DNA from 4 places in the Pseudomonas sp. LBUM1643 genome. Region 1 is predicted to be linked to each of the others. Evidence: predicted binding sites of a transcription regulator. Region 1 holds the regulator's gene; each other region holds the start of a gene.

Region 1 (3,813 bases):
CCTGCCGGCAAGTTGTCGATGCAGTAGTAACCGTTGTCTTCAAGGACATCGAGCGCGGTACTTTTACCTGAGCCGGAACGGCCACTGACAATGATCAAGCGCATGATTACTGACCGTTCTGCTCGTCCAGGACTACCTGATACAAGGCTTCATTGCTCGGGGCGCTACGCAGTTTTTCGCGCACTTCCTTGCGATCGAGCATGCTGGCGATCTGACGAAGTAGCTCCAGGTGCGCATCGGTGGCGGCTTGCGGGACCAGCAGAACAAACAGCAGGTCAACCGGAGCGCCGTCGATGGCGTCGAAATCGATGGGGGCGTCCAGGTGCATCAATGCACTGATTGGACTTTCGCAGCCTTTGAGGCGGCAGTGGGGAATCGCGATGCCGTTGCCAAAACCGGTAGAACCAAGTTTTTCACGGGCGACCAGGCTCTCGAAGACATCCTGCATGGCCAGATCCGGCACTTCGCGGTGGATTAGGTTGGCAATTTGCTCGAGGGCTTTCTTTTTGCTGCCGCCCGGCACGTTCACGAGGGAACGGCCGGGGGTCAGAATGTTTTCAAGTCGGATCATGGGTTGGGAGTGTTAACGACCGGTTGCGCCCTGGAGGAGGCTCTGGGTCTTTTCCTTATGCTTTTTGAGTTGGCGATCCAGCTTGTCGGTCAGCAGGTCGATGGCGGCATACATGTCCGTATGCTCAGCGTTGGCGACCACTTCTCCGCCGGGGATATGCAGCGTGGCTTCGATTTTCTGCTGCAGCTTTTCGACGTTCATCGTGACTTGCACGTTGGTAATCTTGTCGAAATGCCTCTCTAACCGGTCGAGTTTTTCGCCGATATAGGTGCGCAGGGGTTCGGTCACTTCCAGTTGGTGTCCACTGATGTTGACTTGCATACAGCTTCTCCTTCGTTGCCAGTGCATAAAGCGGTAGATCAGATGATCTACCACTGGAACGCTGTGGCGTGGCTTACATCAACCGCTTACGTTCGCTCGAAGGCGCGATCCCGAGGGATTCGCGGTACTTGGCGACGGTGCGGCGAGCCACCTGAATGCCTTGTGCCTCCAGTAAACCAGCGATCTTGCTGTCACTCAACGGCTTTTTCTGGTTTTCCGCAGCAACCAGTTTTTTGATGATCGCGCGGATCGCCGTGGAAGAGCATTCGCCGCCTTCGGAAGTGCTGACGTGGCTGGAGAAAAAATATTTCAGTTCATAAATGCCCCGGGGGGTATGCATGAATTTTTGCGTGGTTACCCGTGAAATCGTCGACTCATGCATGCCCACCGCCTCAGCGATGTCATGCAGCACCAGCGGTTTCATGGCTTCGTCGCCATACTCCAGAAAACCGCGCTGATGCTCGACGATCTGGGTGGCTACTTTCATCAGCGTTTCATTGCGGCTTTGCAGGCTCTTGATGAACCAGCGAGCCTCCTGCAACTGATTGCGCATGAAGGTGTTGTCTGCGCTGGTATCGGCGCGGCGAACAAAACCGGCGTATTGGGCGTTCACCCGCAGTCGAGGCACCGATTCCTGATTAAGCTCGACCAGCCAGCGTTCGTTGTCCTTGCGCACGATTACATCAGGAACGACGTATTCGGCTTCACTGGATTCGATTTGCGAGCCCGGGCGTGGGTTAAGGCTCTGAACCAGTTCGATCACCTGGCGCAGTTCGTCTTCCTTGAGCTTCATACGGCGCATCAGCTGGCTGTAATCACGGCTGCCCAGCAGGTCGATGTAATCGGTGACCAGACGCTTGGCTTCGGCGAGCCAAGGGGTTTTGGCGGGCAACTGGCGCAGTTGCAACAGCAGGCATTCACCCAGGTTACGGGCGGCGATGCCGGCGGGTTCGAATTGCTGGATGCGGTGCAGGACGGCTTCGATTTCATCGAGCTCGATGTCCAGTTCCGGGTCGAAGGCTTCGAGAATTTCCTCGAGGGTTTCGTCGAGATAGCCCTGATTATTGATGCAATCGATCAGGGTCACGGCGATCAGGCGATCGGTGTCGGACATCGGTGCCAGGTTCAGCTGCCACAACAGGTGGCTTTGCAGGCTTTCGCCGGCGGATGTACGGGTGGTGAAGTCCCACTCGTCGTCATCGTTGCTCGGCAAGCTGCTGGCGCTGGTCTGGTAGACGTCTTCCCACGCGGTATCAACAGGCAACTCGTTGGGAATACGCTCGTTCCAGTCTCCTTCCTCGAGGTTATCCACCGTAGGGGCGGTTTCCTGGTAGGAGGGTTCCGAAACATCGGCGTTAGGTTGCTGTTCGGCTTTGTCGGCCAAAGGATCGGCGTTGTCGAAGTCGTCGCCTTCTTCCTGGCGTTCGAGCATCGGATTGGACTCCAGAGCCTCCTGGATTTCCTGTTGCAGGTCCAGGGTCGACAATTGGAGAAGGCGGATGGCCTGTTGCAGCTGAGGTGTCATCGTCAGCTGCTGGCCCATTCTCAAGACTAGCGATGGTTTCATGGCAGGGGCTTAAACCTTATTCGCCGGCGCGCTTGCGCCATCCACTACAGGGCGCCGAGGCGCCAAACATAAGCAAATTATATGCCCGAAACCGCAGCGTTTGCCTAGAGCGCAGTAACAATAAAAAACGTTGATTTTTTATCGGTACGAGCGCTCGGACGAATGACCAGGCACTTGCGCGCTTACAGGCGAAACTCGTGGCCCAGGTACACTTCCTTGACCAGGTCGTTGGCCAGGATCGTGGCAGAGTCGCCTTCGGCGATCAGTTGACCATCGTTGACGATGTACGCCGTCTCGCAAATATCCAGGGTTTCACGGACGTTGTGGTCAGTGATCAGGACGCCGATGCCCTTGGCCTTGAGGTGATAAATGATTTGCTTGATGTCGCCCACCGAAATCGGGTCCACGCCGGCGAACGGTTCGTCGAGGAGGATGAATTTCGGATTGGTAGCCAGCGCGCGTGCAATCTCCACGCGGCGACGTTCACCACCGGACAGGCTCATGCCGAGGTTGTCGCGGATGTGGCTGATGTGGAATTCCTGAAGCAGGCTTTCTAGCTCCTTCCGGCGGCCCGCCTTGTCGAGTTCCTTGCGGGTCTCGAGGATCGCCATGATGTTATCGGCCACCGACAGTTTGCGGAAGATCGACGCCTCTTGCGGAAGATAGCCGATACCGGCCTTGGCTCGGCCGTGCATTGGCTGATGGCTGACGTCGAGGTCATCGATCAGTACACGGCCCTGATCGGCCTGCACGAGGCCGACAATCATATAAAAACAGGTGGTCTTGCCGGCGCCGTTGGGCCCGAGCAAACCGACGATCTGACCGCTGTCGATGGACAGGCTGACATCACGCACAACCTGGCGGCTCTTGTAGGCTTTGGCCAGATGCTGAGCTTTCAGAGTTGCCATTACTGGGCCTTCTGCTCGTCGGTTTTCTTTTTAGGTTGAATCACCATATCAATGCGTGGACGCGACTCGGTCACCTTGCTACCTGTAGCGCGACCAGCGCTCGCCAGCTTCTTCTCGGTGTCATAGACGATTTTCTCGCCTTGAGTGACGTTGTTGTCCTTGTCGATGACCTTGGCCTTGTCGATCAGTACAACGCGGTTTTGCGTGGCGTGGTACTGGATGGTCACACCCCAGCCCTGGACGGGCTTGGCGTCGCCGGCGGTTTGCAGTTGCTCGAAGTAAGCCAGGTTGCCGACCGAGGTCACCACGTCGATGTCGCCATTCGGCGCGCGGGTCATGGTTACCTTATTACCGGTAACCTTCATCGACCCTTGGGTGATGATCACGTCGCCGGTGTAAGTGGCAACACCGTTCTTGTCGTCCAGTTGGGCATCGTCGGCCTGAAT
Region 2 (3,813 bases), 590 kb from region 1:
TGAAGGTGATGGTCGGGCTTTGCTGAATGATGTTTTCTCCATCGATAACCTGAACGGCGAAGCTGTGTTCGCCGCGGTCGATGTTGACCAGTTGCAGGATCGGTACGTTGCTCGGCTGGCCGTAAGGTTGATCATCCAGCAATAGCCTGAACAGATGAGCTCCTTGCAGGCGAGGTTTGATCTGCACATTGACGGTGAACGTGCCGTTGTTGGCGCGCAGGGCTTCGGTGGTGGGCAAGTTGGTCAGCTCAAGCACCTCATAGGCGCTCAGTGGCTGCTGACGGTTGTTGGCTTCGGCGGCTGGCGCAGGTGGGGCCTGTCGCTCGACGCTGTTCAGGGGTGGCAACTCGACGGGCTGCGCCTGCACGCCATCGGGCGGCTGATTGCTGTACGCGGTATTGCCGGCGGCGTCGGTGTACTTATAGATCTGCGCTGCGGCGGGCAGGGCGATCAGCAGCAACATCAATAGAAAACCACGACCCATAAAATCGACCAGAAACGAAAGCGTTGGGGTGCAGCATAGGTCAGGGCTGGCGGTTGGCCCAAGTTGTTAACATTCGGATGCTTAAAGGCGAGATCAAAAGATCGCAGCCTTCGGCAGCTCCTACAGGTTGTACGCGTTCCAAAGTAGGAGCTGCCGAAGGCTGCGATCTTTTGACTTTGCCCACAAAAAAGGCCTCCCGAAGGAGGCCTTTCTTTTTCACGCCGCTTGCGCAGGCGCTACCGGATCAGCAGCTGTAGTACAGCTCGTATTCCAGTGGGTGTACGAAGGTACGGACCTTGATTTCTTCTTCGCTTTTCAGAGCGATGTAAGCGTCGATGAAGTCGTCGCTGAAAACGCCGCCTTTGGTCAGGAACGCACGACCTTTGTCCAGCTCTTCCAGGGCTTCTTTCAGGCTGCCGCAAACTTGTGGGATCTCTTTCGCCTCTTCAGGCGGCAGGTCGTACAGGTTTTTGTCAGCTGCATCGCCAGGGTGGATCTTGTTCTGGATACCGTCCAGACCAGCCATTACCAGGGCAGCGAAGGCCAGGTACGGGTTGGCTGCCGGATCCGGGAAGCGAGCTTCGATACGGCGAGCGCGAGGGCTGGACACGTAAGGAATACGGATCGAAGCGGAACGGTTGCGAGCCGAGTAGGCCAGCATCACTGGCGCTTCGAAACCTGGGACCAGACGCTTGTAGGAGTTGGTCGACGGGTTGGTGAAGCCGTTCAGTGCCTTACCGTGCTTGATGATACCGCCGATGAAGAACAGTGCGGTGTCGGACAGGCCGGCATAGCCTTCGCCAGCGAAGGTGTTCTTGCCTTCTTTAGCGATGGACAGGTGAACGTGCATACCCGAACCGTTATCGCCGTACAGAGGCTTAGGCATGAAGGTAGCAGTACGGCCGTAAGCAACAGCCACGTTGTGTACGCAGTACTTCAGGGTCTGAACTTCGTCAGCCTTGGCGACCAGGGTGTTGAACTTCACGCCGATTTCGTTCTGGCCAGCAGTTGCCACTTCGTGGTGGTGAACTTCGATGACCAGGCCCATTTCTTCCATGGCGTTGCACATGGAGGTACGGATTTCATGGTCGTGGTCAAACGGTGGAACCGGGAAGTAGCCGCCTTTGATGCCTGGACGGTGGCCATGGTTGCCGCCTTCGACGTCCTGGTCAGACATCCACGAACCTTGCTCGGAGATGATTTTGAACATCGAGCCGGAGATGTCCGACTTGAATTTCACTTGGTCAAAGATGAAGAACTCTGGCTCCGGACCAACGAAAACGGTATCGCCGATACCGGTCGACTTCAGGTATTCCTCGGCACGCTTGGCGATCGCACGTGGGTCACGGTCGTAGCCCTGCATGGTCGACGGCTCGATGACGTCGCACACGATGATCAGCGTTGGGTCTTCGGTGAACGGATCGAGAACGGCAGTGCTGTCGTCTGGCAGCAGGATCATGTCGGAAGCTTCGATGCCTTTCCAGCCAGCGATGGAGGAACCGTCGAACATTTTGCCTTCTTCGAAGAAAGCGTCATCCAGCGCGTCGCGAGCCGGCATGGTCACGTGGTGCTGAGTGCCTTTGGTGTCCGTGAAGCGCAGATCAATCCACTTGACGTCATGATCTTTGATGAGTTGAACCGACTTCGACATAGTGTCCTCCGGGTGGCTTCGGGCTTAAGTAGTGGATGCCCTTAGAATGTGGGTGATGCCGGCGCGAATACTCTGCCAAGGCAACCTGCCTCACAAGGGAGCAAATTGCATGCCAGTGCCCCACCGTGGGTTTTTTGCCCCAAATTCACGCTTATAAAGGCTTGATAAGACGTTTACTGGAAAATATCGCCCTGTAATGTGGCGCTGTTTTCAGTAAATGACCTGTTTTGGTGCGCGCAAAACCTTCTGCACATTAACTGGTTAAACCTTGAGCAATTTCCGCTATAATCCGCGCCCCCCTTTTTCGGCTGGCCCAGCGCGCGCTGTTTTCATGAAACTAATCGTAAAAGTCTTCCCCGAGATCACCATCAAGAGCCGCCCGGTACGGATGCGTTTCATCCGCCAATTGGCCAAAAACATCCGCACCGTGCTCCGCGACCTGGACCCGGCCGTGGTGGTGAACGGTGTGTGGGACAATCTCGAGCTTGAAACCCGCGTAGCCGAGCCCAAAGTACTGAAGGAGATGACCGAGCGCCTGAGCTGCATGCCGGGTATCGCACATTTCCTGCAGGTCGATGAGTACCCTTTGGGCGACTTCGACGACATCGTTGCCAAGTGCAAACAGCACTTCGGTGACGCGCTGGCAGGGAAGATTTTTTCGGTGCGCTGCAAGCGTGCCGGCAAGCATGAATTCAGCTCGATGGACGTCGAGAAATATGTCGGCAGCCAACTGCGTCGTCAGTGCGGCGCCGCCGGAATCTCGCTGAAAGAGCCGGAAATCGAAGTTCGCATCGAAATTCGCGACAAACGGTTGTTCGTGATCCACAACCAGCACAACAGCATCGGCGGTTATCCGCTGGGTGCCCTGGAACAGACGCTTGTGCTGATGTCGGGCGGCTTCGACTCCACCGTGGCCGCGTACCAGATCATGCGCCGTGGGCTGATGAGCCATTTCTGCTTCTTCAATCTGGGCGGAAGGGCCCATGAGCTGGGCGTGATGGAAGTCGCGCACTTCATCTGGAAGAAGTACGGAAGCTCCCAACGCGTGTTATTTGTCAGTGTGCCGTTCGAGGAAGTACTGGGAGAAATTCTCGGGAAAGTCGATAACAGTCATATGGGTGTGGTTTTGAAGCGTATGATGTTGCGCGCTGCATCCCGAATCGCTGATCGGCTGGAGATCGAGGCGCTGGTTACCGGCGAAGCGATTTCCCAGGTGTCGAGCCAGACACTGCCGAACCTGTCCGTGATCGACTGCGTGACCGACAAGCTGGTCTTGCGTCCGCTGATCGCCAGTCACAAGCAGGACATCATTGATCTGGCCAACGAAATCGGTACCGCCGATTTCGCCAAGCACATGCCGGAATACTGCGGGGTCATCTCGGTGAACCCCAAGACCCACGCCAAGCGTCCGCGCGTGGAGCATGAAGAGAAAGAATTCGACATGGCGGTTCTTGAGCGTGCGCTCGAGAACGCCAAACTGGTACCGATCGATCGCGTCATCGACGAATTGGGCCAGGACTTGCAGATCGAAGAAGTCAGCGAAGCACTGGCGGGCCAGATCATCATCGACATCCGTCACCCGGATGCCGCTGAAGACGACCCGATGGCAATTGCTGGCATTGAGGTACAGACGATGCCGTTTTATGCATTGAACGCTCGTTTCAAGGAACTGGACCCT
Region 3 (3,813 bases), 2.5 Mb from region 1:
ATCCCACGTGTTAGCACTGGTTTTCACCATGTACTGATTCATCTCGTGCTGGTTGCCCTGGCTGTCGTAAATCGGCGTGTTGAATTGCTTGCTATAGGTCTCGGACTTGGTTGGATCGAATTTGTTGGTGGCCACGGTCTGGTCGATGACCTTGTCCGTGGAGTTCAGGTTAATCGTCGACGACACCGCACTGCTCGACTTCGGAGCCAGGTTTGACGTGTCGATGCGCAGGTCGGTCAACATACCGTTCTGGATTTTGCCGTTGGCATCCACACCGTAGCCTTGCAGGCGCGAAGTGCCGTCGGTGTTGGTGACATACCCGTCTTTGTCGACCTTGAACGTACCGGCGCGGGTGTAGGACAGCGAACCGCTGTTATTCAGCACGAAGAAACCGGAACCGTTGATGCCCATGTCCAGTACGTTACCGGTGTTGCTGATATCGCCCTGGGTGAACTGCTGGGAAACGTTGGCCAGGCGCACACCGCTGCCGACGACCTTGCTTCCGGTACCCAGTTTGGACGCCGAGTAGACGTCTTCGAATTCTGCACGGGACGATTTGAAACCGGTGGTTGCGACGTTGGCGATGTTGTTGCCAGTCACGTCCAGTTGTTTGTTGGCTGCAAAGAGACCGCTAAGGCCGATATTGAAAGACATGTTTCACTCCTTTATGCCGGGTTAGTCGGCTTTACATACCAATGGTTTGTACTTTGGACAGGGCGATGCTGCCCAGCCCGGCGAGGTTGAGCATCAACTCACCGCCCGTCTGGCTGATGGTCACGCTGTTGACCGTCGCTGGCAGGTTAGTGACCAGCGATACAGCCTGGCTGTCGATGGTGGCCGTCGCCGCGAAGGTGTAAGTACCCGACTCGACCGTATTACCCGCGCTGTCTTTTCCGTCCCAGATAAAGCTGGCATTGCCGGCAGTCTGGCTGCCCATGTCGATGGTGCGGACGACCTTGCCGTCCTTGTCGGAAATCTTCAGCGCGACCGCAGGGACCGAGCCTGGAATGGCCACGGTGCCGGTCATGCTCTTGGAGGTATCGACAACCGCTTTATCGCTAGGCGCGATTACGGAACGCCCCACCAGCGACGAGGCCTGCAAGGCCTGCGACGAGTTGTAGTTGCCGGCAATGCCACTCACCGTATCGTTGAGTGTGGTGATGCCTTCCAGGCTGCTGAACTGCGCCAACTGGGCGACGAACTCGCCGTTGTCCTGCGGTTCGAGCGGGTTCTGGTTTTTCAGCTGGGTCACCAGCAACTGCAGGAACGCGTCTTTGCCCAGGGCTTTTTTGCCGGCAGCGCTATTGGTTGCCGACGCCAGGCCATCACTGGTGGTGGAGGTGTTCTTGATCGAGGAGTTGGCCAGGATGTCGTTGAGGCTCAAGCCGCTTGTCGTATCGGTAACACTCATCTGAGTCGCCCCTTATCACTGACCGAGAGTCAGGACCTTCTGCATCATGGTTTTGGCCGTGTTCATCATTTCGGCGTTGGTCTGAAAGGACCGGCTCGCGGAAATCATGTCGGCCATTTCCTCCACGACGTTGACGTTCGGATAGTAGACATAGCCCTTGGCATCAGCAGCCGGATGGTTCGGCTCGTAGCGAGCCTCCAGGTTGCTCTGGTCTTCGACCACACCCAGCACTTGCACACCCTGACCCGCCGCGTCCTGATTCTGGAACAGCGAATCGCTGCCGCCGCTCTGACCACCCTGGAACATGGTGGCAAACACCGGATGACGCGCGCGGTAGGTTTGATCGATGCTCGACGAGACGGTCTCGGCGTTGGCGATGTTACTGGCGACGGTGTTCAGGCGAGTGGTCTGGGCACTCATGCCGCTACCGGCAATGTTGAAAACACTGGACAGGGACATGAATTATTCTCCGCGCAGGGCTGAAATCAGCCCTTTGAATTTACTGTTGAGCAAGGTGAAGCTGGCCTGGAAGTTGACGGAGTTTTCCGCGTAGTTCGACTGTTCCAGCTGGGCGTCCACGGTGTTCTGATCAATCGACGGTTGCATCGGCGTGCGATACAGCAGTGACTCGTCACCGCTGTCCAAGCCTTGGGCCTCGATATGACGGCTGTTGGTCATGTTCAGCGCGAAACCGCCGCTCTTGGTTTTCTCGCTCTGTTCGGCGAGCACCTTCGAGAAGTCCAGATCCCGAGCCTTGTAGTTCGGGGTGTCTGCGTTGGCGATGTTGTTCGCCAGGACTTCGGCACGCTGTGCGCGGAAGTTGAGAGCCTGTTGGTGAATACCGAGCGCTTTATCGAAGCTGATGCTCATGTCGGGAAACCTTCGGGTGACCTGATTTTTCGTACGGTGAACTTAGCAAGCCGCGTGCCAATTGGAAAAACCCCGCAAACAGTGGGTTTTCGGGCAGTGGCAAGGGTGGCAATGACAGAAAAGCGGCAATCGACTTCCGCCGCCTGCCGCTTTTCTGCCGCTTAGATGCATTCGCAATGACAACAGCGGACCCGGTGGGAGGTGGATTTGAAAAATCATCAGGCATAAAAAAACGGAAGTCCCTGAGGACTTCCGTTTTTTTTAATTAACCCCGAATCATTTCGCCTGGTAAATGATCCCCGGGCTGCACTGGACCATCTGGTAATGATCCGGCAAACCATTCAGCGCTTCGGAAGCGCCGAGGAACAGATAGCCTCCCGGTTTCAACGTGCTATGGATACGCAACAAGATGTCTTTCTTCACCTCGGCGGAGAAGTAGATCAACACGTTACGGCAGAACACGATGTCGAACTTGCCAAGCGCCGCGTAACTGTCCAGCAGATTGAACGAGCGAAACTCCACCCGACTCTTGATCGGCGCCTTGATGGCCCAGCGTCCCGGTCCCTTGGGATCGAAATAACGCTGCAGGCGCTCGGGCGAAAGACCACGACCGATTGCCAGGCTGTCGTACTCGCCAGTCTTGCAGTTGGTCAGCATGGTGCCGGAAAGATCAGTGGCAACGATCTGCACACCCATCTTCAGTTGCCCCAGATTGACCCGCTCGAATTCGTCGATCGACATCGACAGCGAATAGGGTTCCTGACCCGACGAGCACGCGGCCGACCAGATCCGCAGACGCTGGCCGGGCGCCGCCTTGATCGCTTCAGGCAGTACCTTGTTCTTCAAGACTTCAAACGGATAGGTGTCACGAAACCACAGGGTTTCGTTGGTCGTCATGGCATCCACCACCATCTCGCGCAAACCACTGCGCGGCTGGGTCTGGATGCGCTGGACCAGCTCACCCAGGGACTTGATGCCTTGCTGCTCCATCAGTTTGTTGAGACGGCTCGATACCAGGTACTGCTTGTTTTCACCGAGCAAAATGCCACAGGCTTTTTCCAGGAATACCCGGAACTGTTCGAAATCCAAATTACCCGTAGACAATGATGCCGCCTCTTAACTCGTGTTGACCGCCAGGGACAAAAGGCCCCTAGCTGATATCTGCTGCTTTGATCCGGTCGACTACCCGGGATGCCAGGTCATCAGGGCGGAATTTGGCAAGGAAGTCATCGGCACCGACTTTCTTGACCATCGCCTGATTGAACACCCCCGACAACGAAGTATGCAGGATGATATGAAGCTTTTGCATGCGAGGGTCACTGCGGATCTCGGCGGTGAGGGTGTACCCGTCCATTTCCGGCATCTCGATGTCGGAAATCATCATCAGGAACTCTTCTTCCGGCTTTTTACCTTCATCGACCAACTTGCGCAGGTAGTCCAGCGCTTGCCGGCCGTCGTTCAGCGCCACCACTTCGACGCCGACCGTTTGTAGACAACGCGAGACCTGCTTGCGTGCCACCGACGAGTCATCG
Region 4 (3,813 bases), 1.9 Mb from region 1:
GCCGACCATGATCACGTCCGGGTCCTGCCGCAAAAAGGAGCGCAACGCCTGGGCAAAATCCAGGCCTTGCTTGGGATTGACGTTGACCTGGTTGACGCCTTCCATGTTGATTTCCACCGGGTCTTCGGCGGTGGAGATGTTGATGTCCACGGTGTTGAGAATGTTCAGGCCGGTGTAGAGCGATACGGTCTTGCCGGAACCCGTGGGGCCGGTGACCAGGATCATGCCCTGTGGCTGCCTCAGCGCGGCCATGTACAGATCTTTTTGCGCGGGTTCGTAACCGAGGGCGTCGATGCCCATTTGTGCGCTGGACGGATCGAGGATCCGGATCACCACTTTCTCGCCCCATAGGGTCGGCAGGGTATTGACCCGGAAGTCGATGGATTTGCTTTTGGACAGGCGCATTTTGATCCGCCCGTCCTGGGGGCGGCGTCGTTCGGAAATGTCGAGGCTGGCCATGACTTTCAACCGCGCGGCGATGCGGCCCGCCAGTTGAATCGGTGGCTTGGCAACTTCGCGCAGCATGCCGTCGGTGCGCATCCGCACGCGGTAGGTTTTTTCGTAAGGCTCGAAGTGCAGGTCCGAGGAGCCACTTTTTATCGCGTCGAGCAGCATCTTGTGGACGAAGCGAACCACTGGCGCGTCATCGGCATCCTGTCCAGCGATGGCGTCCGCTTTGCTGTCATCGGCTGAATCAATGTCCACGCCATCAAGGTCAACGTCGGCCATGTCTTCCAGGCCGGTGGAGTGGGTGTCGAAGAGTTTTTCGATGGCGTCGCTTAGCTTTTCATCCTCTACCAGAATGGCTTCGGTGGTCAGCCCGGTACTGAACTGGATGTCATTGATGACTTGATGGTTGGTCGGGTCGGAAACCCCCACGAACAACTTGTTACCACGCCGCCACAGGGGCAAGACGTGGTGTTGGCGCACGAGCTTTTCGCTGACCAGTCCTTTGGGCTGGCCTTCCTTGTCGAGGGCATTGAGGTCGAACAGCGCCATGCCGAAATGCTCGGAGGCGATCTCGGCGACTCGCCGGCTCTTCACCAGCCTGTTCTGCACCAGATAGCTGACCAGGGAGATGCGGTTGCGTTGGGCTTGCTGATACGCCTGTTGCGCGCTTTTGTCAGTCAGCAGCTCGGCCAGGACCAGTTGCTTGGCCAGGCCGCTAAGAGCGATGTCATTCATTGGGATACCGGACGCAGACAGTTCATGACTTATAGCCTAGTCAAGGGACGGAGCCAAACCAGCCGTGGTGAAGTGACAAAAAGTGTCAGATAGTGCGGATTACGAGGGCTCTAAAGATGGGTAATTTGCGCTTGCCCCCAGCGTGCAGGCGTTGCGGCTGTTGGCATGCGCTGTGCTGGGATAAATGCAGATCATGAGATTCCGACTCATGCATGGAGCTTGTCTATGAATAACCAAAAAGGTTTTACCCTGATCGAGCTGTTGATCGTTGTGGCGATCATCGGGATCCTGGCGACGTTCGCTATCCCGGCCTATTCGAAGTACCAGGCGCGGGCGAAGATGACGGCTGGCGCGGCCGAAGTATCGGCGCTGAAGGTCAATTATGAAGATGCGGTGAACTCCGGTACTGCGGCACCAGCAGCGACAGCCTTCAACCCCGCTGGCGATACGCAAAACTGCACCATCACCGCTGCTACGAGTCCTGCTTCAGGCATCGTTTGCACAATCAAAGGCGCACCTTCCGTTATTACCGGCGCAACTGTGACGTTGACTCGCGATGCCGCCAAAGGCTGGTCATGCGCCACCAGTGTTATCGCAGACTACGCGCCGAAAGGTTGCACGCCTGCTGCTGGCTGATCCAGTTTCAGCATCATCAAGAGCCCTGTATTTCGCGATACAGGGCTTTTTTTTGATTCTGATACGGCGCAATCGGGAAATTTGAGAAAACCCCCGACAATTCATGGCCTTAGGCCCACGCCAAAACCCGCAACTTGCATGTCCATTATTTCCAACTCATGCAAATTGCATGATTTCGAAAATCAGGTGATTTTTTAACCTGTTGATTTATAAGTAATTATTCTGTGTTTCAAAGTTGGCACAGCGTTCGCAATATACCCAGTAACCCTGCTGACAAGACACGCAGCAGACTTTCCAGAAAAACAGGAGTTACTCGTATGAAGAAGTTCGCTATCACTGCCGCTGCTGCTACCGCGCTGACCCTGACCCTGACCATGGCCGGTTCCGCATTTGCACAAACTACCCAGGCTACCCAGTCACCAATGGTGCTGGCCGCTGGTGAAGTGACCGAAGCCAAAGAAGCTACTTCCGATACCTGGATCACTACCAAAGTCAAAGCAGACCTGGTTACCGAAAAAGGCATTCCTGGTACCGACATCAAAGTTGAAACCAACAAAGGCGTTGTGTCCCTGTCGTCCACTGTTGCAGTGACTGACGCTCAGAAAACCACCGCAGTGGCCATCGCCAAGAAAATCAAAGGCGTCAAAGCGGTCTCCGCTGACGGCCTGAAAGCCGAGTAACGGCACGACTTCTCGCCTGAACCGGGAGAAGGCGCGATAGACGGGCCGAGCTATACGTCTGTCGCAGCTTTGGAGTTCATGCGAAGGCCACAAGGATGTGGCCATTACAGGCCCCGGCATTCGTGTCGGGGCCTGTTCTATTGTGGAATTAAAAGATCGCAGCCTCGTTTCACTCGACAGCTCCTACAGGAAGCGCACATCCCTTGTCGGTGTGTAGGCGCTGTCGAGTGAAACGGGGCTGCGATCTTTTGACGTTCAACTACCGCGCTTGCTGGTGATCTGCACCAGGCGATTACCCTCGAACCGCAAGTACTGGTACATCCCGCCATTCGGCCCGTAAGTCCACTCTTCGACCTGGAATTCTTCCCGTCGGTTAGCGCTGCGCTTATAGCCCAGCGGGTCGCGTGCGACGGGCTCCCCGCACTTCTGCAAGACCTCGCTGGAACGATCCCCGACGCTGATCAATTGACTGCCGCAGCGTAGCGTGTCGGCCGCCCAGACATTCCCCGCGATCAATGTCAGCGCCAGGCTGAAAAACACTCTGCGAATCATCACTCGGCATCCAGGTGCAGGGGCGTAATGACCCGGCCGTCGCTTTCAGCTTCGCCAAGGTTGGCGTCGATGAAGTAAACGCGGTCATCGGCCAATTGCCCCTTGTCGACCAGATAGTCCTTGATGGCGCTGGCGCGGTCCTGACCCAGCTGACGTAACAGCACGTCACTGGAACTCCAGAACTTGATCAAACCTTCGCGCATTTTCGCGGTGCGTTCTTCCTTGCCCAGGTCTTTCCACTCGGCAGGCGGTTGGGTCTTCAGGCGTGTGCGGTAGATCCCTTCCAGCAGCGCGCCCTTTTCGCCGTCCGGCACCTCCAGAAGAGAGGCTTGGGCCGGCACTTTATCGCCGCGACGCTGGAGCATTTTGTAGTAGTTGTATTGGTATTCCCGCTCCAGACGTTGCTCGGCAATCAGCGGGCCGTCACTGCTGGCTGCAGCGGTGCCTTCAATTTCCAGGCGAAGGGCTGGACGTTCCTTGAGGGCCTGGGACAGTTTGATCAATGCACCCTCGGCATCCTTGCTCAAGTCACTTGAACCCGGGGCGAAGGAAACGGTGCCCAGATCCTGCGACCCACCACCGCTGACCAGTCCGCCGATTAACTTGAAGGGTGCGGCAGCCGCTTTCACGATCAGGTTGCGCAGGGTTTGCCAGACGATCGGCATAACGCTGAACTGGGGATTGTTGAGATCGCCAGTGACCGGCAGTTCGATCGAGATCTTGCCGTCGACGTCCTTGAGCAACGCGATCGCCAGTTTCA

Evidence for each region. Region 1 encodes sigma-54, which starts transcription at its own class of promoters, with help from an activator protein. Its sites were predicted from a motif close to ANTGGCATNNANNTTGCTNT; they were not measured.
Region 2: a site for sigma-54 is predicted at 2,233-2,252, ahead of glnA (type I glutamate--ammonia ligase). Genes of this name have one in related genera too.
Region 3: a site for sigma-54 is predicted at 2,324-2,343, ahead of flgB (flagellar basal body rod protein FlgB). Genes of this name have one in related genera too.
Region 4: a site for sigma-54 is predicted at 1,345-1,364, ahead of ACA063_RS24975 (pilin). Genes of this name have one in related genera too.

Annotation. Positions count from the first base shown of each region.
Region 1 is NZ_CP166813.1:934,345-938,157, forward strand. It holds gene rapZ (RNase adapter RapZ) at 1-104, opposite strand, end outside; gene ptsN (PTS IIA-like nitrogen regulatory protein PtsN) at 107-571, opposite strand; gene hpf (ribosome hibernation-promoting factor, HPF/YfiA family) at 584-892, opposite strand; gene ACA063_RS04050 (RNA polymerase factor sigma-54) at 966-2,459, opposite strand; gene lptB (LPS export ABC transporter ATP-binding protein) at 2,642-3,367, opposite strand; gene lptA (lipopolysaccharide transport periplasmic protein LptA) at 3,367-3,813, opposite strand, start outside.
Region 2 is NZ_CP166813.1:341,403-345,215, forward strand. It holds gene ACA063_RS01520 (DUF4124 domain-containing protein) at 1-484, opposite strand, end outside; gene glnA (type I glutamate--ammonia ligase) at 729-2,135, opposite strand; gene thiI (tRNA uracil 4-sulfurtransferase ThiI) at 2,467-3,813, shown strand, end outside.
Region 3 is NZ_CP166813.1:4,941,900-4,945,712, forward strand. It holds gene flgE (flagellar hook protein FlgE) at 1-654, opposite strand, end outside; gene flgD (flagellar hook assembly protein FlgD) at 686-1,411, opposite strand; gene flgC (flagellar basal body rod protein FlgC) at 1,427-1,870, opposite strand; gene flgB (flagellar basal body rod protein FlgB) at 1,874-2,281, opposite strand; gene cheR (protein-glutamate O-methyltransferase CheR) at 2,558-3,385, opposite strand; gene ACA063_RS22230 (chemotaxis protein CheV) at 3,432-3,813, opposite strand, start outside.
Region 4 is NZ_CP166813.1:5,534,067-5,537,879, reverse strand. It holds gene pilB (type IV-A pilus assembly ATPase PilB) at 1-1,185, opposite strand, end outside; gene ACA063_RS24975 (pilin) at 1,411-1,821, shown strand; gene ACA063_RS24970 (BON domain-containing protein) at 2,139-2,501, shown strand; gene ACA063_RS24965 (DUF2845 domain-containing protein) at 2,757-3,053, opposite strand; gene ACA063_RS24960 (DUF748 domain-containing protein) at 3,053-3,813, opposite strand, start outside.